4 regions of the Staphylococcus ursi genome follow, and region 3 is predicted to be linked to each of the others. Evidence: riboswitches for the same ligand, from Rfam matches in the RefSeq annotation. Region 3 holds a riboswitch; each other region holds the start of a gene.
What was found. A riboswitch is a leader RNA that binds a small molecule or an ion and turns the genes downstream of it on or off. The one in region 3 is predicted to bind thiamine pyrophosphate.
Positions count from the first base shown of each region.

Region 1: linked by a shared signal. The riboswitch ahead of thiO (glycine oxidase ThiO) and the one ahead of tenA (thiaminase II) in region 3 are both predicted to bind thiamine pyrophosphate.
Region 2: linked by a shared signal. The riboswitch ahead of GZH82_RS11435 (thiamine phosphate synthase) and the one ahead of tenA (thiaminase II) in region 3 are both predicted to bind thiamine pyrophosphate.
Region 4: linked by a shared signal. The riboswitch ahead of GZH82_RS03920 (ECF transporter S component) and the one ahead of tenA (thiaminase II) in region 3 are both predicted to bind thiamine pyrophosphate.

Region 1 is NZ_CP048279.1:2,825,152-2,833,672, reverse strand. Features, by position in the region: gene GZH82_RS13475 (lactococcin 972 family bacteriocin) at 395-616, shown strand; gene GZH82_RS13470 (DUF1430 domain-containing protein) at 642-2,609, shown strand; gene GZH82_RS13465 (YxeA family protein) at 2,613-2,942, shown strand; gene GZH82_RS13460 (ATP-binding cassette domain-containing protein) at 2,939-3,595, shown strand; gene GZH82_RS13455 (L-cystine transporter) at 4,066-5,457, opposite strand; gene thiO (glycine oxidase ThiO) at 5,532-6,638, opposite strand; TPP riboswitch at 6,729-6,831, opposite strand; gene GZH82_RS13445 (hypothetical protein) at 6,914-7,513, opposite strand; gene GZH82_RS13440 (hypothetical protein) at 7,627-8,301, opposite strand; gene GZH82_RS13435 (general stress protein) at 8,499-8,521, opposite strand, start outside.
Region 2 is NZ_CP048279.1:2,416,416-2,424,936, reverse strand. Features, by position in the region: gene GZH82_RS11455 (DUF47 domain-containing protein) at 378-995, shown strand; gene GZH82_RS11450 (inorganic phosphate transporter) at 1,010-2,011, shown strand; gene GZH82_RS11445 (LysM peptidoglycan-binding domain-containing protein) at 2,290-3,117, opposite strand; gene GZH82_RS11440 (Bax inhibitor-1 family protein) at 3,458-4,078, shown strand; TPP riboswitch at 4,097-4,205, shown strand; gene GZH82_RS11435 (thiamine phosphate synthase) at 4,284-4,874, shown strand; gene thiS (sulfur carrier protein ThiS) at 4,875-5,075, shown strand; gene GZH82_RS11425 (thiazole synthase) at 5,079-5,846, shown strand; gene GZH82_RS11420 (ThiF family adenylyltransferase) at 5,846-6,850, shown strand; gene GZH82_RS11415 (YebC/PmpR family DNA-binding transcriptional regulator) at 6,926-7,642, shown strand; gene GZH82_RS11410 (cupin domain-containing protein) at 7,661-8,140, shown strand; gene GZH82_RS11405 (ribonuclease FAU-1 family protein) at 8,450-8,521, shown strand, end outside.
Region 3 is NZ_CP048279.1:1,974,726-1,983,246, reverse strand. Features, by position in the region: gene GZH82_RS09220 (YwpF-like family protein) at 84-518, opposite strand; gene GZH82_RS09215 (single-stranded DNA-binding protein) at 698-1,054, shown strand; TPP riboswitch at 1,470-1,573, shown strand; gene tenA (thiaminase II) at 1,641-2,324, shown strand; gene thiD (bifunctional hydroxymethylpyrimidine kinase/phosphomethylpyrimidine kinase) at 2,324-3,130, shown strand; gene thiM (hydroxyethylthiazole kinase) at 3,132-3,935, shown strand; gene thiE (thiamine phosphate synthase) at 3,925-4,563, shown strand; gene yidC (membrane protein insertase YidC) at 4,652-5,518, shown strand; gene GZH82_RS09185 (HD domain-containing protein) at 5,564-6,220, opposite strand; gene cls (cardiolipin synthase) at 6,242-7,732, opposite strand; gene csoR (copper-sensing transcriptional repressor CsoR) at 7,864-8,151, shown strand; gene csoZ (putative copper chaperone CsoZ) at 8,164-8,385, shown strand; gene GZH82_RS09165 (cation transporter) at 8,389-8,521, shown strand, end outside.
Region 4 is NZ_CP048279.1:907,091-915,611, reverse strand. Features, by position in the region: gene GZH82_RS03940 (phosphocarrier protein HPr) at 1-88, opposite strand, end outside; gene GZH82_RS03935 (DUF697 domain-containing protein) at 253-783, opposite strand; gene GZH82_RS03930 (class I SAM-dependent rRNA methyltransferase) at 845-2,014, opposite strand; gene auxA (lipoteichoic acid stability factor AuxA) at 2,149-3,480, opposite strand; gene graF (glycopeptide resistance-associated protein GraF) at 3,860-3,991, shown strand; TPP riboswitch at 4,861-4,960, shown strand; gene GZH82_RS03920 (ECF transporter S component) at 5,088-5,663, shown strand; gene GZH82_RS03915 (ABC transporter ATP-binding protein) at 5,676-7,079, shown strand; gene GZH82_RS03910 (energy-coupling factor transporter transmembrane component T family protein) at 7,076-7,867, shown strand; gene purD (phosphoribosylamine--glycine ligase) at 8,085-8,521, opposite strand, start outside.

The DNA of each region.
Region 1 (8,521 bases), 850 kb from region 3:
AGTCTCACCCTTTTTGGCAATCTTATTCCCTCAAAAAAGTAAAAAGAACAAGTTTTTGCAAGTAAGAAAACGTATCGTACCAAAAATAATAAAGCCCTTTAACCTTTGAGTGGTTTTAGTTAAAAAACGTATCTCTTTAATCTAGATAATTGATTAGGGAGATTTTTTGTATAAAATGAGTATTTTTTTGCTCACTTTAGTTACCTATTATAAATTAATTGCAATATATTACCTACTAGTTGTTAAAAGTAATATAATGATGTTGTAAATATAGTTGTTTAAAAATATAATATAGGTATAATTCTATTGAAAAAGAGGAAGCAATTATGAAAAAGAAATTTTTAAGTACACTTGCAACAGGATTATTAGTCGTTTTTATTGTGCAACAAGTTTAGTGAGTGCAGAAAGTATTCATGCAGAAGGTGGAATATGGAACTATGGCGTGGGAAGTAAATACGTATGGTCATATTATAGTCATAATGAAAAGTATCACACTTCCACAGCAATAGGAAGATATAGATCAGAGAGTGGATCTACTAAACCTGGAGTAGAAGCTCAGGCGTCAGCGGAGAAGAGATGGTGGTGGCATAATGAAGCATATTATAGTGTATTATAATTACCAGAATTTTAGGGGGTGAGTCATGAAATGGATGAAACACTTATTAGATGTGTTTACACTCATGCTAATAAGTCTATTTTTAATGGTATTGTTGTATGAAGAAGATAGTGAAATACTTACCGGGAGCCAAGCGGCCATTCAAGTAGAAGGTTGGGATTATCAATATTCGAAAGCAGAAGTTTTTGATCGTTTTGAAAAGGTTGCGAAAGATTTAGATATTGCGATTTTTAAAGTGATCATGGATCATAAAAAGGGGCAAGTTGATAAGGCCATCTATACTTTCAATAAAAAAGCGAATCATCACACAATCACGCCAATGAATACGTCATATAGCTATCAACAGTTAACCCATGATGACTTGATGAAGCGGGATGTACGTGGGGATTATTTCATATTGGATAGTGTCGCAAATCCCCATCAAATCAAAGCAGCTTTAGAAAGTGTTGGGCTTAAAGTAGCTGTTGTTCCGATAAAGCGATGGATGATTTATATCGATGTACTCATTAATCGAGGCGTCCTACTCCCTTTTGTAACATTGCTAATCATATATGTACTTTACCATTTGCATGATCGAAGTAAAAATTTTAAAACCTATGCGACGATGCGTTTACACGGTTACCGTTTTTACAACATATTTTTTCTGAATATTAAGAAAATAGTGGCGAGATGGTTACTTTTAGCGATGGGTGTCAGCCTCTTCTCAATTGGACTGCTGAAATGGTTAGGCTTGGATGGACAACTTCGATATTTTATCAGTCATCTTATCTTAGCGGACATATGGTTTTGGATGATTTTATTCATAAGTTCTTTGCTATCTTATATTTTACTTGTAAACATGAATGTACCATTAATGATTAAAGGCCTTAAACCGTATCGATTATTACACTTTATCAATCATGTATCTAAGTTAAGTATGCTAGTTTTACTTACGCTTCTTGTATTGCCTAACTTTAATCAGTTAAAAAAGTTAGAAAAAATTCAAGAGACAGAAGCATGGTGGGGCAAATTAGACGATTATTATACGGTTGAATTGAAACCAATACGGCGCAGTATAAATGAAAAAAGAGATTTCGCAAAGCGCTTTCATCAAATGATAGTATATAGTGAGCAACATGAACAAGCATTACTGATGCGCCAAAATGTGCTAGCTCAGCCAAGCGAAACGAATTTTGTACCAGAGAATGGGAACGTGCTGTTTGTTAATCAAAACTTTGTAGACTATTTTAAGTCACAATTACAAGATTTACCACGTTTGGAAGATCAAGATGGGCAGGTAGAGTTGTATTTACCTCCTCAGGCAAAAACAAAAGCCTCATCTATACGTGATGATTTTCAAGAATGGGTAGACTTTCAACTTCCAAATTCAGCTACCAATACAAAAGTAAAAGTGACACAGTTGGACAATCCATACCAAATTTACGCCTTTGATGTACGGACAGGTTTGTCTACAGCTTATTTGAAGTCACCCGCAATTATGATGTTAAACGCCACAGATTTAACGGATGATTTCTATTACGCCACTTTATCACAAGGTACTTTTATCTTTAAAAATTATGAAAATATCATTCGTAATATCGACCGTTTTAATTTGAAGGATGACGTGCAAGGTGTAACGAACTATAAAGATAATGTGATTAAAAAGTATCGAGAAGCACAAACACAATGGATTGTATATAGCTTTTCTAGTGGGCTTGCGATATCAGTATTATTCATCGTCACGTTATTAGATGTGTTACATTACTTTGAACAGCATCGCCAATGGTTGCTCATGCGAAAAATGTTTGGCTTTAAGCGTTGGCAAAATTATCAAAAATATGTTGTAGCGAATAGTTTGTTTACTGCTGTTATTGGTGCCGTCTTATTTAATATGACCGAAAATAGCAACGTTATATGGATATTTGCCATTATTTTACTGTTTCAATTCTTCATTCAATGGGTTTACATCCATTATTTAGAAAAACAATTTAATGTATTAATTAGGGAGGTGTAGGTAGTGAAGAAATTTATTTTGGCTGCGTTTGCTATTATTGTAGTGGCAGTGGGGTTATTTTTAGCTTTTGCACGTATTCCCTATGTCGATTATTTTAATCCCTTTCTTAAAAAAGAGACCTCTTATGCAGTAGTGCCATTGAGAACACAAACATATGTGGATATTCAAGCGTATGACGAATCAGGTGAACCTCTTAAATATCGTTTAAATTTCGGGGGATATGACGCCAATTTTGATCATGTTAAAGTGCTTCACAAAGGGACGTACGTTTTTCATATCGATTATATTAAAGATCTTTCGAAATGGCCTAAAAAGGTGAGTGTTAAAGAATGATTGAATTGAAAGATATAACGATACAAAAAGGGAAGCGTAAGATTTTTGACAATGTGAATCTAAAATTCGAGCCGGGCAAGTCGTATGCCTTTGTGGGGCGTAGTGGCTCGGGGAAATCGACTTTGCTGAATACCATTGCAGGTTTTGAAACGTTAAAAAAAGGTGAAGTGCGACTCGACCAAAAACTATTGAAAGCTGATTTTCGTTTTTATCGTGATGTCCTCGGCTATGTATTTCAAAATTATGGTCTTGTTGAATCTATGACGATTAATCAAAACCTCGATATGGCACTGGCTTTTAAAAAAGGTTCTAAATCAGGAAAGAAACAATTAAAGACACATAGTTTGCAAAAAGTGGGTCTTGACATTGAAGGCAAGCGTAAAGTTGCGACATTAAGTGGGGGTGAGCAACAGCGGGTAGCATTAGCGCGTTTATTGCTCAAACAACCGCGCTTGATTTTAGCAGATGAACCGACTGGCTCTTTAGATGACGCGAACGGGCAAAAAGTGGTGGAACTCTTGTTTGAAATGGTAGATGAAAGACGAATGCTCATTATCGCCACTCATGATTTAGCACTTGCCCAACGATGCGACGAGATTATTCAAGTCGATGCACTAAAATGTCACAGCAGCGAATTAGAAACAGTACAATAAATGTAAGTTAAAGAGATAGGGGCATTAATGTTAGCTGGAAAGAAATGGAGTATCACAGCGAACTTGCCTTCTGTCTCTTTGATTATTTTTATATACATATGTGATTGCCTTTATAGACTGTCTACGAAAATTAAGTTTCAGTATGTATGAAATGTGCACTTTAATATAATTTACAATAAAGCAAGCAATTAACGACGAAATCAAAATCAAGTTAAATCACATCGATGTACAAAGTTGCCCTCGTCCTATGACTTTGTAAAGGGAAATTGTCAAGATGGGTGAGACTCCCGAGGAATCAGACGCAGCCGAAAATCCGCCAACGCTTCACTTATGTAACAGTTTGATTAAGCGTTGGCTAGTTGAGGCAAGTCCCCTGGGAAAGCGAATCCATCAAGACAATCCTAGAGCTAATAAATCGTAGGAAGAGAGCAAGTTCATCCGTATATACTGTTTTGTAACTATTGTGTTGCTTAGTGTTGTGCTGTTAGTTCGTCCATATGATTTGAATGGAAAATATCTTCATCGAGTTGTTTTGTCAGTTTGGCAGTACCTGTACCCGCTAAGATAGAGTCATTCACATTAAGTGCTGTACGCCCCATATCGATCAGTGGTTCGACTGAAATTAAGACACCCGCAAGACCGACCGGCAAGTTCAGTGCAGATAATACAAGGATTGAAGCGAATGTTGCACCGCCACCTACTCCTGCTACACCGAATGAACTTAAGACTACAACAACGATTACTGTCACGATAAACTGTAGATTCACTTCAACGCCCGCGACAGGTGCAACCATTATCGCAAGCATGGCAGGGTAAATCCCAGCACAACCATTTTGTCCAATAGATAGCCCAAATGAACCAGAGAAGTTTGCGATAGCTTGAGGCACACCTAAGCGATTCGTTTGCGCTTGAACGTTTAATGGCAATGTACCGGCACTTGAACGTGAAGTGAATGCGAATAAAATCACTTCGGCTGTTTTCTTCACATACTGTACTGGATTGACACCAATGATGGCCAAAATGATTAAGTGAATGATGTACATTGTAATGAGTGCTGCATAAGACGCAATGACGAATTTACCGAGTGTCCAAATCGCAGCAAAATCACTCGTCGCAATCGTGTTAATCATAATCGCTAAAATCCCATAAGGAGTAAGGCGCAAAACAAATGTTACGATAGCCATTACAAGTGCGTAAATGGCATCGATACCGCGTTTTAAAGTTTGACCATTTTCAGGTTGTTTGCGTGCGACACGTAAAAATGCAAAACCTACAAATGCGGCAAAAATCACGACTGCAATAGTAGAAGTTGCACGTGCACCAGTGAAATCTAAAAATGGATTTGATGGTAACAATTCTAAAATTTGTGTTGGTAATGTTGTCGCAGTAAGCTCTTTCGCTTTATCAGCAATTTCGGCGCTACGAGCATTTTCTGCCTGACCTAAGTCAATACTAGAGGCATCTAAATTGAATGCGATTGCATAGATAATACCGATAATCGCTGCAATCGTTACGGTACCAATAAGAAACATGAAGATGAAGCTGCCGACTTTAGCAAACTTTTCTCCAATTTCAATTTTCGTAAATGCTGCGACGATAGAAACAAAAATAAGTGGGATGACAATCATTTGTAGCAATGAAATGTAGCCATTCCCAATTAAGCCGACCCAATCCGTTGTTTGAGACGTGACCGTGCCTTCAACACCATAAACAAGGTGGAGTAGCAAGCCTAATAGGATACCTAGGCCAAGTGCAAAGAACACGCGTTTGGGAAATTTGACGTGCTTTTTAGCCATGACCCATAGGCTTATTAACGCAATAAGAAAAATAATTAAATTAATAATCACTAAAAAAATAGACATAAATACGCTTCCTTTTTAATTCCGACTTCTATAATAGGATAATGGTAAGGAAACATAAAATCAAGATATATTTTTTATATTTGCTTAATTTTAGGTGTAAATGGAGCGAGCTGATGTTGGGCTTCACTATCCTCATCAACGAGTTGTGCCATCAGTTGTCCAGCAATCGGTGACAGTAAAATACCATTACGATAATGCCCTGTCGTCACGAAAAGTTGAGGTGCGATTTTCCCCATAATAGGTATTTCATTCTCTGTAATGGGGCGAATCCCCGTCCAAGTTTTAATGACATGGTGTGACCGTAATGCGGGAATCATGTTCAAACTTTCGTGCTCAAGCCACGCAAGGTTGTCGTCATTGTTTTCAGTGTCCCAACAATCATAATCGGATGTTGCGCCTATTAAGAAGCGATTCGGCAGTTTTGGGACGATGTAACAACCGTTCATATTAAAAATCGTTTCTTTTAAGCCGTCGTAATCAGACGCAATCAATTTGACGTCACCTTTAACAGGATGCGTTGGTAATTCGAAACCTAATTGTTGAAGCAATGCGCCACTCCATGCGCCAGCTGCAATAATGAGCTCGTCAGCTTCGAATATGCCTTTTGACGTCTCAACACGGTATCGATGATGATGGCGCTGCAACGCGTGAACCTCCGTATGGGTCATCAATTCGATATGGGAACGTTGCATGACCGAAGCAATGAGCGCTTGTGTGTAGAGATTCGCATTAATTTGGCCGTCGTCTTGAATTTTGAACGCGGCACTTTGTGATGGATTGAGATGGGGGAACCGTTGTGTTAATTGTTGCGTCGACAGTTGGGTGACGGTGTGGTCATGATGGTGTAAAAATTCGAACTGTTGACGGACTGCTTGGACATCTTGGGGTTGAGAAGCGACTTTGATGAGTCCATGCTGTTGATATTCGATATGAATCCCCGTTTCGCGCTCCAGGGTTTGAGCTAATTCAGGCATCATCGCACGGCTTTTCATTGCAAGTCGATAAAGTGGGGTATCTTCAAAAAATTCATTTTGTGCGCCTAACATACCACCTGCAGCATAAGATGCGTTCATTCGTGGGGTGGAGCGATCAATGATACGGATATGACGATGTTTGGAATCGAGTTGGCGTGCAATAGACAATCCCATGACACCTGCACCAATAATTATCGTTTGTTTCATAAAAAAAGACCTCCTGCATAAAAGGATGCAAGAGGAAAGCGTATATGATTGAAATAATGTGACTACTCACCATTCATCTTGAGACTATTTCGTCGTCATATTGCGCTTCCCTTCGTTGGTTCTAACCACGTCAGGTTCAAAGAGTTAAGATACCATCTTTCTCAGCTCACCTCGAGCACCCCTAGCTTATGTTTTTTTGTTGATCATTCATTAGTATTACTTAAACGGACGTTAAATCGAAACTTTTACAATTCTTAGCCTATCATCAATGTTGCTTAGCCACCAAATAAACGTTGGAAGAACCCTTTTTTCTCATTGCGGTGAATCGTTTCCGCAAGCTCTTGATGCTCTTTCGTTTGGGTTTCAATCGTTTCTTGCGTTTTTGACAGTTGCTCAGTTTGTTGCTGTTGTGCAGTAGTCAAAGCTTCAAGCGACTTGTTGCTCGTTTCCAACTGTGTATGTAACTGTTGATGTAATGCTTTAAGTTCTTCTTGTTGTTGATGCACTTGTGAGACCATTTGACCTAACATTTGACGTTCTTCACGCATTTGATTGATTTCGTGGCGCAACTCTTGAATCAATTGTGGCACTTGTTGGTCAGCAGGTAATTGTTGATCGTTTTCTTTAACGATGACCTGTAAAAAGTCTTTTTCTTTTTCGAGCGCTTCGAAAGCAAGATCGTAACTATTCGTTTGTGCGACACGTTCAGCAATTTCTTGGAAGAGTTCGATATCTTCTTCTTTAAAGTCTGTCGCTTCACGTCCACGATATTCAGTCTTGTTTAAATGATAGCCGCGTTCTTCAAGATGTTGGACGATTTTACGGACTTGTTTTTCACTAAGCTCAGATCGTTGAGCAAATTCTTTTGTTAGCATATGCCATTAGGTCCTTTCCCTCATGTTTTTAGACTGTCGGTAGTGTGCGTTCAGTGACCCGTCAGTCTTACCTCTTTACCATTGTAACGGCTTTAACGGTTGATTTCAAGGGTTTAGGCATAAGGTTCTTTGCGCAAATCCATTTTAACGAGTAATGGATAAATCACATGTCTTGGAATACGGTTCGCAAAAACATATTTAATAATATAGGCAGATTTAATACTCGTACCGTAAATATCTTTCGTTAGAGGAATATTCGCTTTAATATACAACGCCATAGGTACTGGTTTGCCATTGCGATCTAATGAAGGTTGTAAATAAGCAATATCGTTTTGTTTTTCATAACCTTGTTGCAATAAAAAGCGACGACGGAATGCAATTTTATCAGCCGTTTCAGTGTCCACGTTGGGTGATTCAAATGTCGACTCGAACATGAAGAAATTCACATCTCGGCCATGGAGTTGATTAGAAATTTGATTCACATCTTTTTCGATTTGTTCAAGTATCGCTTTAAGGTACTGCTCACAATTGTCACCGGGCTGACTCAAGAGATAGACTAAAAAACCCACATTCGTCGTTGCTTCGTAATGCGCTGTCGCAAAACTTACGACCTCATCGTTTTCTATACCTACGAGAAATACGAAATCATATTGTGTTTTTTCGGTTTTTAAGGATTGTTCAAATACAGACTCGTCTTCTGTTACGAGGGGGTCTAGTTTATCCATATAAAATTCTAATGCTGGGACATACCATGGATCTTGGGTTGATTGAATATGTACAAAATGCATGTCACTTCACCTCTCTTAATGGCTATAGTATAGCATATATAGAGCGAGAAATAGCACAATTAATGGGGGAGATACGAAGCACAATCTATAGAAATAAATACTTCACCCAAGACCTAATCCTTTCAATACAATGACGTGTACGAAAGTTAAATTAAATCTTGGGTGAAGTAGTAAGGACTATAGATACACATGAATGATTACTCAATATCGCCGTAATGTT
Region 2 (8,521 bases), 440 kb from region 3:
AATATTTTCAAATTCTTTAAAAAGTTTATAATACCCCTACATTTGAGATTAATAATACCTTAATGGTTACAGAATTTTCGAAAATAAACATATATTTAATGAAATATGTTGATGATTTTAAGAGGTGAAATACATTAACAAAATAAAATGTTAAGGTTTTGTAAATTTAATTGTAGCTTCTTTAAATATGTGCTATTTTCGAATAGGATTATGAAAAAATGTGAAAACATTGAGCACTAATAAAATTGAAAGTTAAAAAGGTGATGCTGCCTGCACATTATATTTTGAGTTAACAAAGGATTAACAATATTTTATAATTAAAGTAACATAACTTTTACAATAGTGATTTAGGTAATCGCTGAATGGAGGATTTTAACATGATTAGGAAGAAAAAGGATAAGTTCATGGAGCGTCTAGAGGATATGATTTTCAATTTAGACCGAGCTGCAATTGAATTCGGTAAAATGGATTTCAACACACATTTAGATTTGCGAGCTTATGCCGACAACGTGAAGACGTATGAATCACATGGTGACGAATTGATGCATCAAGTGATTACAGATCTCAATCAAACATTTATTACACCAATTGAACGTGAAGACATTATGTCGTTGTGTAATGCGATTGATGACGTCTTAGATGCGATGGAAGAAACGTCCGCTATGTTTGAAATGTACTCAATAGAATATACAGATGAATACATGTTAGAGTTTGTAGATAATATTCAAAAAGCAATCGGGGAAATGAAATTAGCAATTGGCTTAATGACAGAGAAAAAGCTTTCACACATGCGCGTACATTCAATCAATATTAAAGAATACGAAACAAATTGTGATGGTATTTTACGTCAATCCATTAAACATATCTTTAATAGTGAAACAGACCCTGTCACTTTAATTAAGATCAAAGACATTTATGAAAGTTTAGAAAATATTGCTGACCGCTGCCAAGCTGTTGCGAATAATTTTGAAACAATCATAATGAAAAATAGCTAAGGGAGTCCTCATTTATGGAGTTTTTGTTGCTTATTACAGTAGCTATCATTATCTTTTCGTTATTATTTGATTTTATTAATGGATTTCACGATACAGCGAATGCCGTAGCGACAGCAGTATCGACACGTGCTTTAACGCCGAGACAAGCCATTTTCTTAGCGGCCATTATGAACTTTATTGGTGCTTTGACATTTACAGGTGTGGCTTCAACAATTACAAAAGAAATTGTGGATCCATTTACATTAGATAATGGTCTCATCGTTGTATTATCCGCGATATTAGCTGCAATTGTGTGGAATTTAGTCACTTGGTTTTATGGGATACCGAGTTCGTCTTCACACGCGTTAATCGGTGCGATTGCTGGTGCGGCGATTGCTTCTGCAGGTTCAGTTGATGTATTACACTATCAAGGTTTTACAAAAATCGTACTTGTTTTAATTTTATCGCCTGTGATTGCGTTCGTTGTAGGTTTTGTAATGTATACGATTGTCAAACGTGTATTTAGAAATGCGAATTTGACACGTACGAACCGTAACTTCCGTATTTTCCAAATTTTCACTGCGTCGTTACAGTCGTTCTCACACGGGACGAATGATGCGCAAAAATCAATGGGTATCATTACAATGGCGTTAATCGTAGCGAATATGCAAACAAGTGTCGAGCCAGCATTATGGGTAAAAGTTGCCTGTGCTGCTGCAATGGGCTTAGGTACAGCAGTCGGTGGTTGGAAAATCATTAAAACTGTCGGTGGTAATATCATGAAAATCCGTCCTGCGAATGGGGCGTCAGCAGACTTAGCATCAGCGTTAACGATTTTTGTCGCATCATCATTACATTTTCCATTGTCAACTACACACGTTGTTTCATCTTCAATTCTCGGTGTGGGCTCATCGAATCGAATTAAAGGTGTGCATTGGAATACAGCAAAACGTATGATTGTGACATGGGTGATTACATTACCTATTTCTGCACTGATTGCCGGTCTTTTTTACTTCATTTTAAATTTATTCTTATAATGATAAATATAAATAAGCAAGGAGCTGAGATGTATGTCTTGGCTTCTTTTTTATCAAAAGCCAATTGATTTTGGAAGTAGTACAGAATTTTTATGTGTGACAAAGGTTACGTCGTGTTGCTCAGGCAAAGATGATGAGACTTTCCTCAAGCGTCGCACCCATTTTGACAATTTGTAAAACGCAATGGTTCCAGCATGTTCTATTCCGTTAAAAGGGCAACAAAAAAGATTAACTAATGATGTCCGAAAACACCTTAGTTAATCTCTCTGTTCACTATATTAATGAATATAATTGTATGATGAAGCAATTGATGCTGGAATTGTACGATAATCTTGTTGTCCTGGTGGTGTATTGTAGTTCATTTCTGAAATTAAAATACTACCATCACTGTTCACACGTTCAACAAAAGCAACGTGACCTATTGGACCTTCAAAGTTTTGCATAATTGAACCTGTTGTTGGATTGTGGTCTACTGTATAACCATCAGCTGCGGCATTAGCTGCCCAATGATCAGCGTTCCACCAATACGTACTAATAGGTTGACCGATTTGTGCGCGACGATCGAATACATAATACGTACATTGCCCCCAGTCGTATAAGTTTTGATGGCTAAATAGAGGTGTGTTGTATTGGCCGCTTGTTGAGATACTACCTGTACCGCCAGCGCCACCTGTTTTTGATGCAGTGTTGCCAGCATTACCGCCAGGGATTTGAAGTTGTTGGTTAGGATGGATTAAGTAGCTCGTCAATCCGTTAGCACGCATTAAGTCTTGAACTGACACACCGTATTTTGTGGCAATCATATTTAAAGATTCGCCAGCTTGTACAGTATAAGCGCCACCAGTTTGTTGTGGTACAGTAGCAGAAGATGGTGCACCACTACCGCCACCAATGGATAAGACTTGGCCTGGGAAGACCATGTTGTTTTGTAATTGATTGGATTGCTTAAGTGCATCAACTGTCGTTCCATATTTTTGCGCGATGGACCAAAGTGAATCACCAGATTGGACTGTGTATTGTGTTGACGCGTCAGCATCTTGATGATTGAGCATAGCGACGGCTGCCGCACCTGAAGTTAACGTACATGCAAATGCGAGTTTTTTCAATGTATTGCCTCCTTATTTACACGAATGATAAGATGTGTTGAGCAATGAATAACGAAATGTGTAATTTGATTATTAATTCAATCATTATGATAACAAAAATATTGTAATATTGGGGGGATGTTACGAATCTGTAATGTTGCGAAAAATATAGTTTTGCTATCGTATTGTGCTTAAATGTTGTCACTATCCAATTTATAGAAAATTTGATTTGCAAATCTTTTGAGATAATTAAAGTTTTTGTAATATAAATGCATCGTTTATCAATGGAATAGTTGTATCATTTCTGCATTTGATTCTGTTGTGACATACCGTAAAATAGAAGAAAAGGAGGCAAAATGAGATGGCAACACAAAATCAATCCCGTTCTGCTTATGGTAAAGTATGGTTGTTTTTTATGTACTATTGGCTGATTTTTGGGATTTCAACATATTTTGGACAATTTTTACCGATAGCTTGGCGACAACCACTCTCTATCGGACTACTCATCTTAATCTTAGCTTCGATGGTATTTCAACGTGTGCGCTTTAGTGGCCCGATTATTTCTCATATTTATACGATTGTCGTCGGATTATTATCTTATGCGACATTCATGTATACATTGCAAGATTTAGGTGCGCGTTTATTTTTCAATATGGTTATTTTAGCCGTATCTGGATTTGTCATTTTTGGTATCTTCGGTTATTTTTGGATTAAAGATGCGTCGAGCTTAGGGAAATATTTATTCGTGACATTAATCGCGCTCATTTTAGCAAGTCTCGTTGGTTGGTGGATTCACAGCCCGATTTACTACACGATTATTGCAGTTGTCGGGTTATTACTTTTTCTATTGTATACACTTTATGACTTCAATCGTATGAAGCGAGGTCAGTTTTCACCACGAGAATTAGGTTTTAATTTATTTATAAACCTTTTCCACATCATTCGTTATGTGTTAGAATTAGCTCGTATAATGAAACGATAAAACAATTGAATATTTGAAACAATCCACTGGAAGTGCCGTTCATAATGGCTGAGATTGAAATGTTGATTTCAAAATTCCTGAACCTGATCCAGTTCGTACTGGCGTAGGAAAGTGGCTGTATTCGTGTCAAATGAGGCTACTTTTCTATTGTAAATAACGAGGAAAGTAGTTTTTTTATTGTGAATAGAAAGGGAGGGAAAAGGCGATGATGATTGTGATTACACCGTATGTTGTACTAGATGACTGGCATATCAAAAGGCTCTGTGCTATTGAAAGTCAGATAGTAGGTGTCATTTTACGGACGCCTATGAATCGGCACCCACTCAAGCAATGGATCACCCAATTATTGGCGAATGGCTTTCCAAAATCTAAAGTCATCATACATACGGATGTGACATTAGCGATTGAACTCGGCATTTCAAATGTGCATTTTAAAGAGGGAGATTACCGTGCTGCATCATTAAAGCAAGCGCACCCTCATTATCAAGTGAGCACATCGACACATTCAGCAGCGATGGTTCGTGAAGCAAAAGCGCAACGATTAGATTTTGTGTTATTTGGACATCTTTTTCCAACCTCGTCAAAACCTGACTTGCCACCGCGAACACAACTTGAAATTGATGAAGTTTTGACCATTGATTTTCCGGTAGTGGCATTGGGAGGCATTACAGCTGACACAGTACAACATATATCGTCTCATTTTACAGGAATCGCGTGTATCAGCAGTGCATTTAGACATGAACTTCAATCGTTTGAAAAGATGGTTGATAATTGGTCATTAAAGAAGGTGAAATGAATGGAAGTTTTTGTGAACGGAGAGCAGCAACAATTTGAAGAAGGCACGACAGTACAAGACATTTTAGACCATTTCGGTATCGAATCGAAACGGATGGCAGTCGAACGTAATGCAACAGTCGTTAAACGTTCAGCATGGGCCACAACTGAAGTACGGCAAGATGATCGATTAGAATTGTTAGAATTTGTAGGAGGCGGTTAACAGATGTTTAAAATTGGACATTTAACATTTCATTCAAGATTATTTTTAGGTACAGGAAAATTTGAAAGTGAAGCGATTCAGTCTAAGGCGATTGAAGCATCAGAAACAGAAGTGCTCACATTTGCGGTCAGACGTATGAGTTTATATGACCGAAACTTACCGAATCCATTGGCGAATGTCGATTTATCAAAATTTACAACATTTCCCAATACAGCAGGTGCGAAAACGGCAGAAGAAGCGGTGCGTATTGCTGAATTAGCGCGTGAAGCTGGCGTGTGTGACATGATTAAGGTCGAAGTGATTGGCGATGACGATACATTATTACCTGATCCGTTAGAAACGTACAAAGCTTGTGAAATTTTATTAGAAAAAGGCTACATCGTTTGTCCGTATATTTCAGATGATGTCGTATTAGCGCAACGACTAGAAAGCTTAGGTGTTCATGCGGTGATGCCACTTGCTTCTCCTATTGGTACAGGTCGTGGCATTACGAATCCACTGAATTTGCGTTATATCATTGAAAAATGTGACGTGCCTGTCATTGTAGATGCAGGGATTGGTTCAGCAAAAGATTGTGCCGAAGCGATGGAACTTGGCGCAGATGCAATCTTGCTCAATTCGGCTGTATCTCGTGCACAAGATCCAGTGAAGATGGCTGAAGCGATGAAAAAAGGAATCGAAGCGGGTCGTTTAAGTTATGAAGCAGGTCGTATTCCAATTCGTTATAATGCAGTGCAATCCAGTCCATCTGAGGGGTTAGGCTTTTTATAATGACACGCTATCATAGACAAATACGCTTCCAACATTTTGGGGAACAGAGCCAACGTCAGTTACAACAATTACACGTATTTGTCATCGGCGTCGGCGCTTTAGGTAGTGGCATCGCTGAGCAATTGGTGAGAAGTGGTGTTGGCAAACTGACGATCGTCGATAAAGATGTGGTGCATTTATCTAACTTACATCGTCAAAGTGGCTATGTTGAAGCAGATGCTGAAGCGATGAAGCCGAAAGTGTTTGCACTAAAAGAACGACTCGCGATGATGAATCATGAAGTAACAATCGAACCGTTATACGAAGAAGTGACAGCACGCAATATTGAAGGCATTCTTGAGGAACTACAACCGGATATGGTACTTGATGGTTTGGATCGTTTTGAAACACGTTATTTAGTGAATGAAGCGACACGAAAATTGGATATTCCTTATGTTTACGGTGCAGTAGTGGGGAGTCAGCTGAGTGTCTTTCCAATCAGTCATGACGGGCCTTGTTTACATTGTGTGATGCCGGATGTGCCAGAGACGATGGAAAGTTGTGACCTTAACGGAGTGTTGCCACCCGCTGTTCATTTGGCGAGTAGTTTTGTCGTGGCAGAAGTCTTTTATTACCTGATGCATGGTGATTTTTCTTACCAAATGACGACCAGTGATATTGATCAAGGTAAAGTGAAAAAAATCTCGATTCAAAGTCTTAAAGAAGTGGACTGTCCCGTATGTGCCAAGCAACAGTTCACGCGTCTACAAAACAAACAGCTTAAGTCTACGCAAGTGTTATGTGGCGGCGTGTATCAATTCAGATTGGCTCCAGAACAATTTGAAGCGGCCATACGTACAGAAGTCACAATTTTAATTGATAATCCTTTCATTAAACGATTTCGACTTGAAACGTATGATATGACATTGTATCAAGATGGACGGTTATTAGTATATGACGCAGAGGATATTCACACGGCACAATCCGTCGCTCGAAAATTGTTTGAACAACCCATTCCTATTTAGAATGTTGCTATTGTCTAAATTTTACATGTATAATAAAGGGTACTCAAAAACGTATTTGAAAGCGAGATGGAAGTCATGGGACGTAAATGGAATAATATTAAAGAAAAGAAAGCGCAAAAGGATAAAAACACAAGCCGCATTTACGCTAAATTTGGTAAAGAAATTTATGTAGCGGCAAAATCAGGTGAACCCGATCCTGAATCAAACCAACAATTAAAATTTGTCCTTGAACGCGCGAAAACTTATTCTGTACCCAACCATATTATTGATAGAGCGATTGAAAAAGCGAAAGGTGGCGGCGAGGAAGACTTTGATTCACTCCGTTACGAAGGTTTCGGTCCAAGTGGTTCGATGGTGATTGTGGATGCCTTAACGAACAACGTCAATCGTACAGCTTCTGACGTGAGAGCAGCTTTCGGTAAAAACGGCGGAAATATGGGCGTATCTGGCTCAGTGGCTTATATGTTCGACCATACGGCGACATTTGCATTTGAAAGCTTTGATGCGGATACAGTGCTTGAAGCTTTAATGGAAAATGATATTGACGTACGTGACGTCATTGAAGAAGGCGGATTAACGATTGTATACGCAGAGCCTGATCAATTTGCAACTGTACAAAAAGCGTTAGCACAATTAGGTGTGACATCATTTGAAGTCGCTGAACTTGAAATGTTGCCACAAACTGAAGTTCAACTTTCAGCGGAAGATCAGGAAACATTTGAAAAATTAATCGATGTATTAGAAGAATTAGAAGACGTTCAACACGTTTATCATAATGTAGAACTTGCATAGTCACTGGAGGTCAATGCTATGGAAGCACAAGATTGGGTGCGCCATTTAGAATTAATCCCTCATCCAGAAGGGGGCTATTATCGCCAAACGATTTTAAGTCCGGATACGACGAATGAAAGACCGCATTATTCTAGCATTTATTTTCTATTAGAGGATAAGAATATTTCGCATTTCCATCGTATTGATGCGGATGAGATTTGGTATTACCATGCCGGTGAAACGCTGACGATTCATATGATTTTTCCAGATCGTACGTATTGTGCCGTGCAATTAGGTCCGAATGTCGTGGACGGTGATGTATTGCAATATGTTGTGCCAAAAGGGACGATATTTGCGTCTTCCATTGAACGTGAAAATGCCTTTGCGGTTGTCGGTTGTATGGTGCAACCTGCATTTCAATTTGAGCATTTTGAATTGTTTACACAAGCGGAATTGTTGGCATGGTATCCGGAGCATGAGGAGATCATTCGAAAATATGCGAAGGTTTCGGTGGATTAATAGATTTGTTTGAAAGGCTGATGAGATGTGATGTCTTGTCGGTCTTTTTGTTTTCGCAATTTATAGTGGATCGGTAAACTCAACTTAAAAAATCGTTCGAATCGGGCTATGTTTCCTGAACATTTGCCTCAACTGCGCGATATTTATTTTGAATCTTATTTATCAAGGCTTGTATATCATCTTAGTAAAAAAATAGGGTGCTCGAGTGCGTGTTTATCATGTTTTTGATTAAATATGAGCTTGAATCGCTATGAATTTTATATGATTGGATAGTTGCAACAAGTGACATCCTACTTCGATTTATATATAATGAAAAAAAGGGAGTTGGTGGCTGTGAAAGTGAAATATATTGACAAACGTCACTGGCGTCGCCTCTTAGAC
Region 3 (8,521 bases):
CTCGTCTTCGTAATGAGGTGGTTTAATTATTTTATAGTGTCTCAAAAGCGGGAATAATAGCACATGTATGTATGCTTCAAATATTATTGTCGTTCATCTTTAAGACGTGGTTTAGATTTCATCATGCGATTGAACGTTGTGATGAGCTCTTGACCTTGCATGCCTTCATTGACAAGTTGTTCTAATAAATTTTCCGCATAAACTTGTCGCAATGTATAAATATGACACTCAAATACAACTGAAATACTGCCATTTAAAGGTGTAATGTGCTTGATTGTCGCATCAAACAGCGCAGGATCATTAGACGGTCGCGTAATAACGACACGAATATCTAAAAGTGCTTCTGCCTCCATGTACGCTTGCATCTGTTCTTGATGTATATCTGAAATAACTATTTCTAACACCCAACCCGTACCACTATTTTCTTTATTAATAATTACACCGTCTAGAAGTTCATATTCAGCCACGCTACTATTTTCAGAAACGATCTGAAAACGAACAGCTTTAAACGTCTTCATTGGAGCCACCCCCATATCATTTAAAAACTTTACGAAATTTCTATGGTACTTTTCATTATAACGCAATTTTTAAAATAATTCTCGATTAGGCTTAAATACACCTCGATGCATACTTTAATTTTATGGGAATTTGCATTTTGTCATTTCACATTGAAAGGTTTATATTACGGGTACAGGAGGTGAACAACATTAACCATTTTCAAGCAGTAGGTATCATTAACCGCCCGCCCAGTTTTTACGAAAAAGAAGAGAGTTACTTTGTTACCTTTACCGTTGCTGTCACGCGAGAGTATTTAAGTAAAAACCAAAAGCCCATCACTGATTACTTAAATTGTAAAGCGTTCGGTAACATTGCTCTTCAAATTCATGAAAACATCCATGAGGGGACAACTGTAGCCATAAGCGGGCAAATCCAAACCAGACGTTACATCCATAATGATGAAAAACGTTATGCTACAGAATTACTCGTTTCACAAATCTCTCCAATTGGTACAGTAACGATAGAGTCAAACAAAGATGAGTTCAACGATGAATAGCAAAGCAACAAGCAAAGTTTTTCCAATATTTGATAATCCCACCAACTTTTATCAACCCTTCTCAAAGTATATTCTCCGATTGAAATAATTCGATTTATCTCACACCATTACTTTTATCTTCAACATATTGACTTGAGCTCTAATGATATTTGGTATACAACCTGCTACCAAAATTGTCTATCTATCAACCTTAAAATGAGGTGTATTGGCTATTAAATACGTGCATTGTATTTAGTGGCCAATCACCACTTTTATTCTTATTGATATTTAACGAATGATTCATAAGAAATGTAAAATAATCTAATAGAGTCATTTGTTTTGTTAAACTATACATATATTTTGCAATTTGTTTAGTGCTTTTACATAATTGAACTTGTGTTAGGTTTCTGATACATTAAAGATAACTAAAAAAATGAAGGACTACTAGGGGTGCCGATTTATGGCTGAGATGAATGGATATTCAGACCCTCAGAACCTGATTTGGATGAAACCAACGTAGGGAAGTAGCACGTGGACACGCATGCTTCAAATGTGTGAACAAGGCTACTTTCAAGGTAGTCTTTTTTCATATTAAAGGAGAATGAAGATGCGTTTTTCTGAACAAATTAAACAAGAAGCACAACCAATGATTGAACAAATTTATCAAGATGGTTTTATACAAGGCATGCTTAAAGGGAATATTGCTACAGAAGCAGTTAAACATTATTTACGCGCAGATTCACGTTATTTAAATGAATTTGCTAAAATATATGCGCTGCTTATACCTAAAGTGGATACGAAAGATGAGATTCAATTTTTAACAGAACAAATTCAGTTTGCGAGTTCTGGAGAGGTAGAGGCCCATCATATTTTAGCGGACTATATCGGTGAAGATTATCAAAGCATCATTCAACAAGGGGATTGGTATCCATCTGCCGACCATTATATTAAACATATGTATTATAACGCGTATGCTTTTGACAATGTTGCTTATACGCTTGCTGCAATGGCACCGTGTCCTTATGTGTATCAACAAATAGGTAAAATGGCGATTGAAAATCATCACTTTGAAGCCGATCATCCATTAAAAGCATGGTTCGATTTTTACAATAGAGAAATGGATACGCTGTTGTCCTATATTGATCGTTGGCTTGACTCATATGCAGAAGCGAGTTCCGAAAGTGTTCAACAACAATTGAGACAAAACTTTCTACAAAGCACGGTTCATGAACGAAACTTTTTCAATATGGCTTATCAACTTGAAAAATGGGAATTTGGAGGAGAGAAATGATGGAAAAACCAAAAATTGCGCTAACGATTGCAGGTACAGATCCAAGTGGTGGTGCAGGAGCAATGGCAGACTTGAAATCTTTTCATTCTTGTGGTGTCTATGGCATGGCTGCAGTGACAAGTATCGTGGCTCAAAATTCAATGGGTGTGCAACATATTCATAATTTAGAAGCAAGTTGGTTAGAAGAGCAATTAGACAGTGTCTTTAATGACGAAATGCCGCATGCGTTGAAGACAGGTATGATTCCGACGCCAGAAATGATGGAAGTGATTGCATCATATTTGAAAAAGATTAATATCCCATATGTGATTGACCCAGTCATGGTCGCTAAAAGTGGTGATTCTTTAATGGATCAAAAAGTGCGTAACCGTCTTAAAGAAACACTGTTACCTTATGCAGATGTGGCAACACCTAATGTCCCAGAAGCTGAAGAAATCGCTGGTGTCACAATCGATTCGGTTGAAAAAATCCATCAAGTTGGCCGTTTTTTTATTCATGATATTGGTTCAAAAGGGGTCATTATTAAAGGTGGCCATCTAGAAGGAGATGCCATCGATCATTTATTTACGCAAGATGGTCATTATGAGTTTAAAAGCGAGCGTTTTCCAACTCAACATACACACGGCACGGGTTGCACATTTTCAGCCGTCATTACAGCAGAATTAGCTAAAGGAAAAACAGTTTATGACGCGGTAGCCAAAGCAAAAAAATACATTTCATTAGCGATTCAACACACACCAGAAATTGGTAAAGGTCGAGGTCCAGTGAATCACTTTGCATATGAAAAATTAAATGGGTGGGATTAACATGAATTATTTAGCAGAAGTCAGAAAGCAACAACCCCTTGTCGTTTGTTATACGAATGATGTCGTTAAAAACTTTACTGCCAACGGTTTGTTGAGTATGGGTGCAAGTCCAGCGATGAGTGAAGCCCCAGAAGAAGCAGAAGATTTTTTCAAAGTAACACAAGGATTATTAATCAATATTGGTACGTTAACAGCGAGAAATAGTGAGGACATGCTAGCTATTGCCAAGACTGCGAATCAAATGGGTGTACCTATCGTTTTTGACCCTGTCGCAGTGGGTGCTTCGCAATTCCGTAAAGATTTTTGTCAACGCTTTTTAGAAGAAATTGATGTGTCTGTCATTAAAGGCAACGCATCGGAAATGATGACATTAGTTGATACAGCGACGACGATGAAAGGTACAGATAGTGCTTCTGATATTGATGTTGTCAGCATTGCACATCAAGCTTACGAAAAGTATCAAACCGCTATTGTCGTCTCAGGTAAAGATGATGTCATTTTACAAGATGGGAAAGTGGTCATCTTATCAAATGGTTCTCCGTTGTTGACAAAAATTACAGGAGCTGGTTGTTTATTAGGCGCAGTGGTTGCCAGTTTTCTATTAGGTGAAACAAAGCCATCTATCGACCCACTCATTGAAGCCGTTTCATACTATAACATTTCAGCAGAACAAGCTGAATTACGTGAGGGTGCAGATTTACCAGGTACATTTTTAGTCGCTTTTATCGATGCATTAAATCAAACATTAGCTGAGTCCTATTTAATGGAGATTAAAAAGAGAGAAGTGAGTGAAAATGACATTTAATCGAAAACAGTTACGTGTGTATTTTATTGCAGGTACACAAGATGTTAAACAAGGTAGCTTAGATGGCATTTTAAAAGAAGCGTTAGAAGCGGGTATTACGATGTATCAATTTCGTGAAAAAGGCCCTTCATCTTTACAAGGTGAGGAGAAAACAGCAATGGCCGTTCGTTTAAGAGATTTGTGTCGCCATTATCACGTGCCATTCATTGTCAATGATGATGTTGACTTAGCTATTGAAGTCGATGCGGATGGGATACATGTCGGCCAAGAAGATGCGAAAGTACAGTCATTTCAACATTTATTAGAAGATAAAATTATCGGTCTCAGCGTCGGTAGTTTTGAAGAATACGATCAATCTGACCTCACAAACGTCGATTATATTGGTGTTGGACCTGTTTATGAAACAAGTTCTAAGCTTGATGCAAGTAAACCAGGTGGCATCCGTTTAATTCGACGTATGAGAGAATATGATGAAAATATTCCGATGGTCGCTATTGGTGGGATTACAGAAGAAAATGTTGCACCGCTTCTTAAAAACGGAGCTGATGGCATTGCGACGATTTCTTCAATTACACATAGTACAGATATTGAAAAATCTGTGAAACGTTACTTGCAATATTTTAAATAAAGTTCAATTTATGTCGGAATATATTTCCACCTTGTCTATTTCTATGATAAAATATCATTTATGTGAATATATCATTAGAGGTGGAAAAATGAAGAACAAAGCGTTAATGACAATGCTTGCAGGTGTAGTTTTACTTCTAGCGGGTTGTGACTATAGTAAGCCGAGTAATCGAGACGGATTCTTTTTTAATACGTTTGTTCAACCAATGGACAGATTGATTCACTGGTTAGGGGATCATTTAAATAATAACTATGGTTTAGCGATTATTATCATCGTATTGGTTGTACGTATCGTCTTATTACCTTTCATGTTATCAAACTATAAAAACATGCACATGATGCGTGAAAAAATGAAAATTGCGAAACCTGAAATTACAGAAGCGCAAGAAAAAGTAAAACGCGCACGTACACAAGAAGACAAAATGGCAGCGAACCAAGAAATGATGCAAGTATACAAAAAATACAACATGAATCCAATGGCAAGTATGTTAGGCTGTTTACCGCTTATACTTCAAATGCCAATCATCATGGGATTATTCTTCGTCTTAAAATATCCGTCTGGTGGCGGTATCACGAAGTATTCAGATTTCTTATGGTTCCATTTAGATAAACCGGATATTTGGATTACAATCATTGCGGGTGTACTTTACTTCATCCAAGCATATGTGTCAAGTTTTAATATGCCTCAAGAACAACGTCAAATGGGTTATATGATGATGATTATCTCACCCATTATGATTGTGTGGATTTCATTCAGCTCTGCGGCGGCGTTAGGTTTATATTGGTTAGTATCGGCGGCATTCCTTGTAGTTCAAACTTATATTGCTAATGTCGTATATGGTAAAAAAGCAAAAGAAGAAGTTGCGCCATTAATTAAAAAGTTTGAAGCAGAAAAAAATGGCAACAAAACAGGTAAGAACACACAAGTCGTGAGTAAAAAGAATAAAAAGAAATAGCAACATATCGAATATTAAAAAGAGGGTCTCGTATTGAGGCCCTCTTTAATGTGTTCTATTTTCAATGTCCCACTCATCGAAGAACTGTTGTAAGAACTGCTCTAAAAAGTTATGACGTTGTTGCGCCATGTCTATGGCCACAGGTGTATTCATTAAATCTTTTAATTTGAGTAACTTTTCAAAGAAGTGTTTGATTGCTGATGGTGGTACCGAGTCTATATCTGACAGTTGTTGCATTTCGGTTAAACAGTGTGTGCCGGTCCACATTGGCTCATTAAAGTGACCAGCAAATTGGAATGTACGTGCAATGCCAATAGCACCGATTGCATCGAGTCTGTCAGCATCTTGGACAATTTGTGCTTCAATTGTTTTGAGTGTGCCCACTGCTTTAGTTTTTCGAAAGCGCATATGGTCGATAATGTAAAAAATGGCTTCTTGATCAATCGATGACACCCCTTGTTCGTCTAAAAATGCCAACAATGTTTGACGGGCACTTTGGGGGTCTGCTAATTTGTCATCAACAGTGTCATGAAGGAGAGATGCCATTTCGATATGGTAATGGTCAGCTGACGGATAATGATGTGCGATTTCAACGGCGAGATTTCTAACACGTAACACATGCGCGATGTCATGTCCGCTGCTATCATGCTGATGTGCCTTTCTCATATATTTTTCTGCTGCTTGGATAGGGTGTTGTTTCATTTCGTTATGTCATTCCTTAACTTATAAAATAGGGGAGAGCAGCTGACTGACGGATTCTTTAAATTTAATCCATAAGCTACGTTGTGCATAGCGTTCTTTCGTCAATTCGCTACATACTTTTAAATCTTCTTCAAAACTTTCGCGTACTTCTCTCGCTAATTTTTCATTATATACAAATGCATTCACTTCAAAATTCAAAGTAAAGCTACGATTATCCATATTTGTTGTACCTACACTCGTAATTTCATCATCAATAGTTAATGTTTTCGCATGTAAAAAGCCGTTATCATAAAGATAAACACGTGCGCCGGCTTCGATTAAACTGGCTACGTTCTTGAATGTGGCCCAGTAAACGAATGGGTGATCAGGTTTAGATGGAATCATAATGTTGACATTGACGCCACCTAAAGCAGCAATTTTGAGCGCATCCATAAACGCTTCATCAGGTACAAAATAAGGTGTTTGAATATAAATATCATTTTTTGCCATCGAAATCATTTTTAAATATCCGTATTTCACTTGTTCCCAAAATTCATCGGGACCACTTGAGGCAATTTGTACCCCTATATTTCCATTGTTCGTTTGTTTAGGTTTTGGAAAATACTGGCTACTATATGTAATGTTGTCGCGGTGCGATTGAGAGTTCCAATCTAAAATGAAACGTAACTGTAACGCGCTTACAGCATTACCTTGAATACGTAGATGTGTATCACGCCAATATCCAAACTTTTTAGATAAACCGAGATATTCATTACCTACATTAAAGCCGCCAACGTAACCAATTTGACCGTCTATAATGACGATTTTTCGGTGATTACGATTGTTCATACGTAAATTGATAAGCGGTAACTTAGAAGGGAAGAAAGATTCTACATGACCGCCTTTTTGCTTAAAGCGTTTAAAATCACGCAATGTTAATGCACGAGAGCCCATATCATCATATAACATTTTCACTTCGACACCTTGTTCAAGTTTTTCTTCTAATAGATTTAACAAACTTTTACCAAGGGTATCATGGCGAAAAATATAATATTGAATATGAACATATTTTTCCGCTTGGCGAATATCTTCTTTTAAACGATTAAACTTTTGCTTGCCGTCTGTGAGTAATTCAATTTCATTATTGTTTGTATAGTATGCTGAATTATTATAAAGCAACATTTGAATCATACGGCTATAGTTTTGAATATGAGGGTTGTCAACTTCAAACTCGCCATTTTTAAGAGCAGTGAGTTGTTCATTGACGATAGAGTCTAATCCGATACGATCTCGTTGTTCGAGTTTAAAAATAGTTTTTCGTTGTATTTGTCTACCAAATAATAAATATAATATAAAGCCAATAAGCGGGAATAATCCCAATACAAAAATCCAAGCCCATATAGAACTCGCACTTCTTCTTTCCATAAAAATAATGGTAAAGATGAAGATTAAATTTAATAAAAATGCACCGACTAATAAGTAGTTGATGAGTACATTTTGATTGTAAAAAATCGCATAAAAAACCTCTGGCATCACTTTTATCTCCTTTTTCGTGAAGTGCTTTTATTGTATCATGTTCTATAAAATAGAGGAATTTTACGCATTGACACATACCTGTATAGGGTATATCATTAAAGTATCAAAATGAATCTGGGGGATGTGACATGACTGAACAAGCACATCATTCTGAAGAAATTAAGCGTAACTTGAAGTCGCGTTTGAATCGTATTGAAGGCCAAGTGAAAGCAATCAACCGTATGATAGATGAAGATGTCTATTGTGATGACGTGTTGACACAAATTAGAGCGACACGTTCGGCTTTAAACAGTGTGGCATCGCGTTTATTAGATCATCATATGAAAGGTTGTATTATGCATAAGATTGAAGAGGGTCATCAAGACGAAGCGATGGAAGAATTATTGGTGACGTTTCAAAAACTCATGAAAGATTAGTGAGGTACATTTATGGAAAATGGTTATGTTAAAGTAACACAACTGACAACTGAAGAACAGCAACAACAGCTATCTGATCGTTTGCTTCGTTTAATTGGCGTTGAGTCAGTTGATATCGATTTGACGACACAACAAATTGCATTGACTTACGACACGCCAGCAAATTTGAACACGATAGAAAAAGAAATTTATGATGCAGGATTTCCTGTTATCCAATCACATAAAGGAGTGTAAAAAATGGCAAAACACATCATTGAAGTAGAAGGTATGACATGTTCACATTGTAAAGCAGCAGTTGAAGGTGCAGTAAAAGAAAATGAACAAGTGACACATGTAGAGGCATTCCCTGCTGAAAATAGAGTAGAAGTGG
Region 4 (8,521 bases), 1.1 Mb from region 3:
CGAATTTTGAAGCTGTTTGAACAAGCATTGTTGCAGGACGTGCGTGAATACCTGTTTCGTCAATAATTACATATGATTGTTGTTCCATCTGTCATCTTACTCCTTCTACTTCTAGATTTACTAGCATAAATTATATTTAACTTCGCTACATAGCATTACATTACCAAATTCTATATTTAAATTCAATTCGTAAATGCCCCGACATCTCGATTTTGAACGCCATTGATAGTGCTTTGTGAAATTTTTTACATGCTATAATAATGATTTTACTACATTTTCGCATTTTTGAATATGGTCTTTACCGACTTTAACCATAAAATAATAACTAATGGACGCTGAAACGGCTTGTCCTACAATCGGGAACCAACGTGTCTGTTTCGCAGCAGTTCTCTTAGCTACATCACGTACTAAAACTTTCAACAATCCACTCGACACTTTTTTACCAATTAATTGACTGCCTTGAATACCGGCCGCCATCAATATACGGTTTTTCATGTCATCACTCATTTGGTTCACTTGTTGATGATCTAAGCCGTAAATTTTGTTCACATCATCAATGACGTCGCGCATTAATTTCATGTCCATCCCAAAATCAAATCCCGGTATAGGAACAACGGTTGCACCTGAAGATAACAGCGCCTTCTTTCTCACAATCGCTTCTGCACGTTCACGTCTTACACGTATCTCTTGTTCTGTCGTCGGTAGCACATCTTTTCGATCAATCGTTTCAATATCTAGTACTTTATTGCCTAACGTTTCAGAAATTTTTCTTTTAAAATTCATCTTCCATACTCACCTCATTATAAAAAGTCTTAACCTTTATACCCTTTTCAAACAGTTTCTACTACTTTATTGTAATAAAAATCACTTTTAAATACTTCGAAGGTTTATAGTGCGGATGTGTTTTAAAATCTTTTGGCAAGCCCATAACTTCATTCATTTCATATGTAAGACCTTGCTTTTCAATCGTTTGTTTCACCATATTTTTAAATGCCTTTAGCGTATAGGCACTATGATTGGTACTCAACACGAGACTACCACCTGGGTTCAAAATACTGAGTGCGCCTTCAATTAACTTGTCATAGTCTTTTGTCACAGAAAATGTTTTCTTTTTATTGCGCGCAAAACTTGGCGGATCAATGACAATCGTATCGTAACGTAAGTCGTGTCGCAGCGCGTATTTGTAGTAATCAAACGTATCCATCACGTAAATATGTTGTGATTTAGGGTCGATACCATTCAAACCAAAGTTCTCTTCAGTTAACTGACGTGAACGATTGGCCAAATCAACACTTGTCGTCTGACTTCCGCCTGTAGCTGCGATGACTGAAAAAGCACCTGTATAGCTGAATAAATTGAGCAATTGACGTCCTTCAGCATAATAATCTCTAATTTTTTTGCGCACTTCTTTTTGGTCTAAGAAAATCCCCGTCATCGGACCATCGTCAAGATGCACATTGTAAAACGTGAAATTCTCTTCAACGACAATCGGAAATTCAGGTGCTATCCCATCTACAAGGCCGCCTTCAATGGATTGATGTTTAAAACGCGTTTTTTCATAAATAGAGGTAAAATCAAAAATATTTTTAATCGCGCTCACAATCTGTTGACGAAAACGATAAATGCCCTCTGAGTACCATTGAATTAATAAGTGACCATCATAGTTGTCAATCGTGAGACCACCCACGCCATCACCTTCACCATTAAATAAGCGAAATGCATTGGTGCCTTCAATTTGATAGTAATACTGACGGACTTCTAGTGCTTGCGCGAACAGTTGCTCAAAAAATGCTTGATCAATCGCTTCATCTTCTTGATACGTCAATACCCAACCTAATCCTTTATGTTGACGCCCTACATAACAAGTCGCGATATAGACTTGTGTTGGAGCCAACAGATGAAAGACATCACCTTCTTCTAATTGATCATACTGAAATAAATCCTCTTCCTCCACAAGTGGGTACTGGTTGAAATATTTTTCTTCTTTACCTTTATTTAAAATAGCTGTCTTCATTTTATCAGCCTTTCTTTTCATATCATTATTCTGATTTTAACACGGATGATTTCACAATGATATCTTTCACCAAAACACTCATTATAAAAAGGACTAGGAAATGGTCTCCCTAGCCCTTTTAAAGTCATTCATTATTAATGCTTTTTAACTTGTATGTCCACAGGCTGTCTCAATTGTAAGACGAACGCCACAATTGCTGGTACTAACATTAATACGAGAATTGGCGTAATGAAAATTGATAATAATAGTCCGTGGATCAAAATCACAATATATTCCGTTAGCAATTTGAAGAATAAAATACTAATCATGAAAAGTTGTAAATAATCACACTTACCTCTTAACATCCTTACAACTGTTGTAAAAATAAAGACAATCGCAACAATGAGTAATAAAAGTAAGCTAACCCATTCGTACACGTATTGTGTTTGAGATAATTGCCAGTCCCCTGACATAAATAACGCATTACGGTTATTGAACTCTAGTAATATAAAGAATAACAGAATCACGCCACAAGCAATCATGACGTAATTGCGGTTCAACCATTTAGGCCTCATTTTAAGGAACGATGGAATGTCATCTTCCTCTAATTTAGCCCATGAAAACCATTTTTTGGCAAGTGTTTCACGTTTTTGGCGTAACTTCTCTAAATCAATACTACGGCGTGTACGTTGTGAAATACCATGTGTGAATTCGGCCGTACGATCTTGAAAGTCTTTGAAATGGTTTTTAGAAGTATTCGTAAATTGATACTTTTTACTTCTTGAATACGCATTCGCTTCACCAGTGATTTCTTCCTCAGACACTGGTAATGAACGACGTAAAAAGAGGAAATTCCATACTGCCATTTGTCCAATCAACCATAAAACTACAAAAAATGTATTAATACTCAGAACGTCAATCGAAGCTACATCTTTCGCTTCAATACGGGCATAGAGCGCAATTTGTGTAATGATATAACAAAGCCCATAACTGAATATAATCCATAAATAATGTTCTTTACGGTGCAATGGATTTAATTCGTCTTTGTATGCGATATAACCAATATGTACAAGAAAAGGAATAATAAATATAAATGCAATCCAACCATAAACTTGAGACATAAAAATTAATGTTAATACGAAGAAAATAATGCCCACTAATAAAAATAATATTGAAATGTCATAATCAAATCGTGTTGTATTCGTTAATGTCCGACCAATAAAAATCATTAAAATTCCAAACAATAAAATGACAATACCGCTCGCAAGTGGGATGTCACCAATGTATTGACTCATGACGCGAATGATTTCATTAAAGAATGCCATAATAAAATCCCACAAATTGTCGATATTTGTACTCGGTTGTTTGCCTGACTTAAACTGTTGAATGAGTGGAATATTAATAAAAATAATGATGCTTAATAAAATTGAAAGCACACCGATAATATAGCTATAAATCACTTCGGTGTATTTGTTTAACAAAAACATCCTCTCACCTCAAAGCTATTATATACGAACTCTTGTCACCTGTCTTTATATTTCAAAAATATCAGTCTTCAGAATGACCTATCCATTTAATACATAATACCATAAGGATTTATTTTTATTTTTATTTTCAAATATCTTAATTATCCATGAGTTGTTTTTACATCGTAATGATGCGTTAAGTATATCAAAATTCATTTATTTTTATACGAGAACAGAAGCTAAAATTTTTAATGTTGCATTTACTTATTTCATTCATATTTCTCTATATAGCTAGGCGCACGATATGTCAAAGTCTCATTTCTATATAGGTCTAATGTTTAAGTTGTGCACATAAAGGCTATAGTAGTGATACAAACAATTTGAAAGGTAGGCGTTGGAAATGGCTGAAAAAGATATTAAAAAAGCTGCAGAACAAGCGAAAGATAAAGAGAAAGAGTTGAAAGATAAAACTGAAGATGCTAAAGATGGTGCAGAGAAAACGAAAGATGATATTCAAAAAACGTTTGAGTAATCTTTAGTTTTTGTTTGATGTGTGAGGAATGGGCTGATTGTGGCCTGTTCCTTTTTATTTTTAAAACATTGGGATATCATTTGTTTTGTTAAATGTTTCCTCTTACCCTACAAATTGACGAACTTGCTCTCGTTTTCCCAAGGACTTGACGCAACTCAATTTGGCTTGATTGGAGTGTTCACGAAATGGAAGCCAACTTGGATTTTCGGGAGCAGTACAGAAATCTCATGTATTACAAAGATTTCGTCGTACTGCCCCCCCCGCAAAGCTGACTAGACTTCTCAAAAGCATGAGCATTGAGAAGTCAGACAGCTACTGCGTTAAACAGTGATCTCTGTTAATAATCAGAAACCACATTTAAGCCTTTGATTTATCCCTCGGGAGTCTCGAGCTGTTCTTACAATCTTTCGTGAGTGTTCTTAATTGTGAGAGTGAAATGTTTTAAATTCAATACTTCCTCATTTCACCATGATGTCTTATCAATATCAAAATCAATTACCATTGTTAAAGTAACCTCTCACCTTTTCTTCTTTAAGGTTGGAGGTCGCTGAGTGTCAATAGGTGTTCACCAGCTTTAGTACATCGTTTTACTGATAAATTGAAATGCCCATCCTCATACGTACACTTCAAGTCATCCCTACTCAACTGCCCACCTAATCCTAATCCTCATAGTGCATTGTTCTAAAAGTCATTTGGGTGTCATACTGTTGTCTTGATTGTGACTGCTATGTTGATGCTCGCCTTGACTGTTCATTTTTCCAATATATATACATTTTTAATGGTTTGTAGATTTACAAATATTTAGTCAGCACTCGTTTGAAACCTTGACTTTTCAATGTTCTAGGTGTACATTGACATTATCAATTAAATACGCACACTAGGGGTGTGAAAGCTGAGATGAGGTGTCACCTCAAACCCTTTGAACCTGAACTAGATGATACTAGCGTAGGAAAGTGTTTTGTTATGATATGTATATTGAGCGATGGACTTTGTATGTCACTCCAATAGCATATCCATATATTAATGAGCACATGATGCGCCTATCTTTGGTTTAAGAGATATGCGTATTTTTTTAATTTTTGGGAGGAGTTTAGATATGAAAAAAGGCTTAACGTTGTCAGACATCCTCGTCACTGTACTCGTATCAGTGATATTTGCAGTGATTTATAATTTATGGTGGGCTGTCACGAATACTTTACAGCCATTAGGTTTACATCTTGATCAATTGATGTATGGTATGTGGTTTAGCGCTGCAGTCGTTGCATATCTCATTATTCCTAAAATGGGTATTGCATTGTTAGCTGAATTTGCTGCAGGTGCTGGTGAAACCATTTTAATGGGACGTTTTGATATCCCTACAATTATTTACGCTTTACTCCAAGGTTTGGCGTGTGAGATTATTTTTGCGATTTTCCGCTACAAATCACGTGCTTTTATGGTAGCTGTGCTTGCAGGTATGGCAGCTGCAATCATTAGCTTACCTATCGACTGGTACTATGGTTACTTAAATGAAGTCGCGACTTGGAACTTAGTTCTACTGATTGCTTTTCGTATTATCAGTGGTGCTGTATTAGCCGGTGTTTTCCCATACTTACTCGTTAAGGCATTGGATCAAACTGGTGTAACGAAACTGTTTCGTCCTGCTTCAAAAGACGATTACGATGCATTATAAGGGTGACTTACTGTGTTAAAAGTTAAAAATTTACGTTTAAAATACCCGAGTGCAGATTATAAAATTTTTGACGGGATTGACGTAGAAATCAAAGACAAAGAAAAAGTGCTTTTACTTGGGCCATCTGGTTCAGGTAAAAGTACGTTACTCAATGTGTTAAGTGGCATTGTGCCGAACTTAATTGATTTACCAATGAAATATGATACATTAGAAATCGCTGAAAATTCGGGTGTCATTTTCCAAGACCCAGATTCGCAGTTTTGTATGCCACAAGTAAATGAAGAATTGGCATTTATATTAGAAAACCAACAAATTCCGCGTCACGATATGGACGGCCGTATTCATGAAGCTTTAAACTATGTCGGTCTGGATGTGAATCCGAAGCAACGTATTCATCAATTGAGTGGCGGCATGAAACAAAAATTAGCGATTGCGGGAACGTTACTCCAGGGCGCAGATACATTGTTTCTTGACGAACCGACTGCGATGTTAGATGTAGAAGCGACAGAAAATTTATGGAATCTACTGAAGGATTTGTGGGAGGACAAGACCGTACTGATTGTCGAACATAAGGTGGAACATATTTGGCAACATGTCGATCGTGTCATACTGATGAATCATCATGGCCACATTGTGCAACAAGGCACGCCTGAATATATTATGTCGCATTACGAAGCATTATTAAGTGAATATGGCGTGTGGCATCCAAAAGCGTGGTCGCATGCACCTATGCCCCAACATCCCGTCCAATCTACTGCTCAAAATTTTCATTTTTCATTCGAACAAGGCGCTATACAAAGGGTCCGTCGTACATTATATGAAGTGGACGCATTACAAATTGGACCAGGAGAATGGATTACACTAACAGGGAAAAATGGTTCAGGTAAGACATCGCTGTTAGAGTCGATGATGCAATTGATACGTTATAAGGGGAACATGCGTTACGCCGGGCAGAAATTAACTAAAATTAAAGATGCAGCGCAACATATGTTTTTAGTGTATCAAAATCCTGAACTGCAATTTATACAAAATAGTGTGTTTGATGAAATATGGGTCAATTATCATCATATGGATCCTGAGCATGCGAAAGCGAAAACTGCGGAAATGTTAGCGTTGCTTGATTTGGAGCATGTGTCGAGTCAACACCCATTTGAATTATCTATGGGTCAAAAGCGTCGACTGAGTGTCGCTACCGCATTAAGTACCAATGCAGATATGATTTTATTAGATGAACCGACATTTGGCTTAGACAGTCATAACACGTTTAAATTAATTGAATTGTTCCAAAGTCGAATTGCGCAAGGTCAGACGATTTTAATGGTCACGCACGATGCACATATTATTGAACGTTACCCTACTCGTCGGATAGAAGTCAAAGATGGCAAACTCTATGAAGTCGAGGAGGTGCGCACATGATTGAATCTTGGAAAACACGTCACACGTTCATGGATGATGTGAATATCGTAACCAAATTATTGTTAGGCGTCTCACTCTTCTTCTTCATTATTTTCGTTCATCATTTTGACGTGATGATTTATCTTGCGACATTGATGCTCATTTTTATGTTACTCGTTGCAGGGACACAGTGGAAAGTCGTCTTGACGTTCACATTACTCGCAACATTTTTCGCCCTCACCTCCTCATTATTCATGATATTTTACGGTGATGGGCAACATGAGTTATTAAAATTCGGCTTCGTTAACATCACGACGGAAAGTCTTGTGCGTGGGCTCCATCTCTCATTCCGGACGATGACTGTGAGTTATTTTGGATTGTCTATTGCCTTTACGTCACAAGTCATCATGATTTTTTACAGCTTGATGCAGCATTTAAAAGTGAAACCGAAAATTGCTTATGCTTTTATGGCGGCATTTCGTATGATTCCAATCATGTTAGAATCACTTTTCCAACTACGCAACGCCTTAAAAATGCGCTATCAAATGATTGATAACCGCAACTATTCAGGCTTCAAACGTCTGAAACATTTATTAATTCCATTGCTCAGTCAAAACATTAGAAAAGCGCATCGCCTATCAGTAGCTATGGAGAAAAAAGGATTTAAAGATGGACCACGGACTTATTATTATCATGTCCCTTTTAGTTATAAAGACTTGATTCTAATTGTTCTCACTGTGGTCATCGTCATATTAGCATTTACATTCGCACAAGTGTTACCAATAACTGGGATTACTGATGCACGCTAACCGAACTCAGATTTTGCGTTTTCATGATCTCGACGATGTGAAAAGGCAGGTCTAGATTTCCTTTTTAACTTTCCCGTTTATTTCCATCTGCAAAGGAAATCGTTTCCCTTTATTGATTTTTGATAGTCAATAAAGGGATTTTTATATTCAACTAAAAAGCGTAAAACCTTGGTGATTTCACCAGTAAGATTTTACGCTTTTTAATGTTCTTTCAATATTAATTTGCTTTAATCGCTTTGTGTGCAATGTCTTGACGATAGAATAAACCGTCACTTTCTATTTTTTCGACACGTTTATAGGCCGCTTGTTGTGCAGCTTCGATTGTTGCACCTTCGCCAATCGCTAAAATAACACGTCCACCTGATGTCACATAGTTTTCACCATCATGTGTTAAACCACTGACAAAGTAAGCACCTGGTTCATCTTCAAAACCTTTTACAGTTGCGCCTTTTTCGTATGCACCTGGATACCCTTTTGAAGCGAGCATGACGCCAACTACCGCATCCGCTTTCCACTTCATGTTGATTGGTGCTTTTTCATCTAATTCAATGATGTGTGCCATGAGATCACTTTCTAAACGTGTCAATAACACTTGTGCTTCAGGATCACCAAAACGTGCATTAAATTCAATGACTTTCGGCCCTTCTTTCGTTA